One region of the Alkalibacillus sp. S2W genome, then DNA from elsewhere that is predicted to be linked to it. Evidence: riboswitches for the same ligand, from Rfam matches in the RefSeq annotation. Region 1 holds a riboswitch; the other holds the start of a gene.
The links. A riboswitch is a leader RNA that binds a small molecule or an ion and turns the genes downstream of it on or off. The one in region 1 is predicted to bind S-adenosylmethionine.
Positions count from the first base shown of each region.

Region 2: another riboswitch for S-adenosylmethionine. It lies ahead of ACKXGF_RS06095 (5-methyltetrahydropteroyltriglutamate--homocysteine S-methyltransferase); the one in region 1 lies ahead of ACKXGF_RS10985 (methionine ABC transporter ATP-binding protein).

Region 1 is NZ_CP177234.1:2,058,217-2,060,424, reverse strand. Features, by position in the region: gene ACKXGF_RS10990 (TlpA family protein disulfide reductase) at 1-396, opposite strand, end outside; SAM riboswitch class I at 494-602, shown strand; SAM riboswitch class I at 694-805, shown strand; gene ACKXGF_RS10985 (methionine ABC transporter ATP-binding protein) at 890-1,918, shown strand; gene ACKXGF_RS10980 (methionine ABC transporter permease) at 1,908-2,208, shown strand, end outside.
Region 2 is NZ_CP177234.1:1,117,955-1,120,162, reverse strand. Features, by position in the region: gene ACKXGF_RS06105 (metallophosphoesterase) at 1-262, shown strand, start outside; gene ACKXGF_RS06100 (SCO family protein) at 399-992, shown strand; SAM riboswitch class I at 1,054-1,151, shown strand; gene ACKXGF_RS06095 (5-methyltetrahydropteroyltriglutamate--homocysteine S-methyltransferase) at 1,248-2,208, shown strand, end outside.

The DNA.
Region 1 (2,208 bases):
AATGACTTCAACAAAGTCGTCTTTATCGCCGAAGTGACCGACAATATTACCATCTAAATCGATCACAATGGTTGTCGGGACACCATCACCTTGATATAAATCGTAAATTTCTCGACCACGATCCTGTAGGACTGGCTGAGTTAAAAATTGTTCTTGGAATTTATGCGCTTCAGACATATCACGTTCGCGGCCAGTTACATTGATTGTCATCATTTCAATATTATTATGCCGCATCGTCTTATAAAACTGTTCTTTTTTCGGCAAGTCGCGTGCACAGTCTGGACACCATGATGCCCAAAAAGTGAGAACGATCACTTTTTCACCTATTACATCACTAAGGTTAAACGTTTGATCAGGGTTATCTAAATAAGGCAATTCAAATGTTGGTGCTTTCATCTTCATCATCCTTTTATTGAAATTTTCTTTGAAGTTGTATTTGACGATTATCTATTCCTATGCTAACATACAATTTATCGCAAGTTGAATAACAAACTTCTTATCCAGAGAGGCGGAGGGAAAGGCCCTGTGAAGCCCGGCAACCGTCATGTAGCGTACATGATTGGTGCTAATTCCTGCAATGTGAAAGCATTGTAAGATAAGATCGAGTAAACCTCTTTCTTGTTCTTACAAGAAAGTTTTTTTGTGATTAACACATTAACAGATTAACGTATAAAAAGAATAATGCATTAAAATCTCTTATCAAGAGAGGTGGAGGGACAGGCCCTGCGAAACCCAGCAACCGTCATGTATGAGGCATGATAGGTGCTAATTCCTTCAAAGCATATTTTGCTTTGAAAGATAAGAGAACAATTGGTTAATTCGTCAAACCTTTCTGTTCTCTTATTGGAGCAGAAAGGTTTTTTATTTTGGCAGCAAGGAGGTCATAACTGTGATAAAGATCAATAATTTGTCTAAAACCTTTAAAACAAAAGATCAAACCGTACAAGCCGTTGATGATGTATCCATCGATATTGAAAAAGGTGATATATACGGGGTGATTGGTTATAGCGGTGCAGGAAAGAGTACATTTGTCCGATTAATCAATCGCCTAGAAGATCCGACAGATGGTGAAATTATTTTAAATGGTCAAGATATGACGGATCTCAGTAAGGCGCAATTACGTCTTGAACGGCAGAAAATCGGGATGATTTTTCAACATTTTAACTTACTATGGTCACGAACGGTTTTTGAGAATATTGCATTTCCATTAGAAATAGCAGGTGTGCCAAAGGCTGATCGTGAAGAAAAAGTGCTTGAGCTCATCGAATTAGTGGGGCTTAAAGGACGTGAAAATTCTTATCCTTCTCAATTAAGTGGTGGTCAGAAGCAACGTGTAGGGATTGCTAGGTCACTTGCGAACGACCCGAAAGTATTGTTATGTGATGAAGCCACATCAGCTCTCGATCCTGAGACAACGGATGACATTTTAGAATTACTCGTTTCGATTAATGAAAAGCTCGATTTAACGATTATTCTCATTACGCATGAGATGCATGTCATTCAAAAGATTTGTCATCGTGTAGCCGTGATGGAGCAAGGACATGTGGTTGAACAGGGTGATGTTTTAGATGTCTTTATGAACCCGCAATCGAAAACGACGAAGCGATTTGTTCAACAATTAAATCCTCAAGAAGGGTCAGTGGAAGAGTTAAAGGACTTTATTACATCAGATGATCGTTCCAAAGTAGTGAAGTTACACTTTGTTGGGCATAATGCGAAACGGGCATTAATCAGCGATGTGTCGAAGCAATTTGATATTAACGTTAATATCTTACAAGGGTCGATCTCACCGACTCAAGAAGGTGCTTATGGCACACTTTATGTTGAATTTCAAGGAGAGCCAGAAACGATTGAAGACGTGATGAATTACGTTGAGACAACTGGCGTGGGAATTGAGGTGATCGATTATGTTGACTAATATATTTCCAAACGTCGAAATGGATAAGATGTGGGTTGCTACTTATGAGACCTTATATATGACATTTATTTCAGTATTAGGCACATTTATTCTAGGAATCCTACTAGGGTTATTGCTTTATTTAACGAATAAAGGGAATCTATGGGAAAACAAACCATTGAATTCAATTGTCGCAATCATCGTGAACGTATCTCGTGCGATTCCGTTTATCATTTTAATATTACTCTTATTTCCGTTCACGGACTTTTTAATTGGTACGATTCGTGGGCCGAATGCCGCATTACCAGCAC
Region 2 (2,208 bases), 940 kb from region 1:
CGAACCAGATTATGCCGATGAAGTCAAAGATTATAACTTCGACTTACAATTATCAGGACATAGCCACGGTGGCCAAGTACAGATTCCGTTTTATGGTTATATTATTACACCACTTCTCGGGCAAAAATATGTCGAAGGTAAGACAACAATTGGTGAGCGCCCACTACATTTGTTAACATCACGCGGCTTAGGAACGACTCGGCTTCCTTTTCGGTTTCTCTGCCGGCCTGAGATTAATGTCATCACACTAAATGCCACTTAAAGTGGCTTGTCAAGAAATTGTAAAAACATTCACGTTCCTGTCACACGCCGTTATTTTATAACATGTTAAAATAAGTATAAATTAATTTTAAATGCGTGATTAATAACGGATAAGATTGATAAATGGAGTTGATAAAATGATCAGTCGATCTAAATGGGTAATCCCACTTAGCATCATAGGCATTCTGACATTTCTTGTCGCCTGTAATGGTAGTTCAGCCAGTGAACTGGAAGCCGAGCTGGATGTCGAAGTTAAATCATTCGAATATACGAATCAAGATAATGAAACAGTCAGCTTAGAAGACCTCAAAGGACAATATTGGGTTGCTAATTTTATTTTCACAAGTTGTAATACAGTATGCCCCCCTATGACAGGTAATATGGCTGGTTTACAACAAACAGCAGCTGAAGAAGATTTAGATGTTCGTTTTGTTTCATTTAGTGTCGATCCTGAAGTTGACGACCCTGAGACATTAAAGGCTTTTGGTGATAAGTATAATGCCGACTATAGCAATTGGGATTTTCTAACAGGCTATTCCCAAAATGAAATCGAAAGTTTCGCTGCAAATTCTTTCAATACACTCGTCTCCAAAGTGGATGGTGAAAGTCAAGTCAACCATGGTACATCATTTGCTTTAGTTAATCCAGAAGGTACTGTCATTAAGACTTATTCTGGTACAAGCAATGAGGCAATGGATGATATTATTAAAGACTTGAAAGCAGTTAATTAATAAGTGTGATTGACAGTGGTCTTGTCATCATGTAAGTTGTGCTTTAATAAATTTCATACAATTCTTATCAAGAGAAGTGGAGGGACTGGCCCTTTGAAGCTTCAGCAACAGGTTCTTGACACTGTGCTAATTCCAGTAGCAAACGCTAGAAGATAAGAAGAGAACAAACACGTACGAGTCTCTTCTTAGGAAGAGGCTTTTTTTATGGAGATTCACATCCATTACAAACATATACTTTAAAGCGAAGGATATACCATGACAAAAAATCAGGTTCCGTTTCGAGCTGACCATGTAGGGAGTTTATTAAGACCCGAAAGGCTTCACCAAGCACGCTCTGATTATAAGCAAGGCATCATTAATGAAGAGACATTACGACAGGTTGAAGATCAAGAAATTGAACGCATTGTTAATAAACAAATAGAAATTGGATTAGAAGCTGTTACAGATGGCGAATTCCGACGCACTTGGTTTCATTTAGATTTTATGGAGCATTTCCATGGTATGGAGGGATATGTACCTGAAACAGGCTTCCAATTCGCAAACGATACTGAAACCGAACGATATGATGTTCGTAATACAGGGCGTATTTCTTTTAACCCTAACCACCCTTTTATAGAAGACTTCAAAACATTAAACCAAATTGTAAATGGTCGAGCAGTTGCCAAATTAACCATTCCAAGTCCTAATCAATTTTTTAATGCTGGTATTCAAAACGAATCGATCTATTCCGACATCGAAACGTATGCAGCAGATATTATTCGAGCCTACCAAGATGCGATTCAAGCATTTTATGATGCTGGTGTCCGTTACCTACAATTTGATGATGTCTACATTGCTGGATTATCAGCACCTGATATCCCATTTAATGATGGGCAATATTCGCGTGAATACCTTATCGATCTAGCGCTACGTGTTGTCAATGGCAGCTTAGAACACAAACCAGATGATTTGTATGTCACGACACACTTATGCCGTAGTAACTATCGTTCAACTTGGGCATTTTCAGGTGGCTATGACTTAATTGCCCCAACATTATTTGCTTATGAAAAAGTGGACGGTTTCTTTCTAGAGTATGATGAACGATCAGGCGGGTTTGAACCTTTAAAACACATCCCAGAAGATGGCCCGAGGGTTGTATTAGGATTATTGACTTCTAAAAGTGGCAAGCTAGAAAATCGCGATCTTATAATCAGTCAAGTGAATGAGGCTTCTTCCT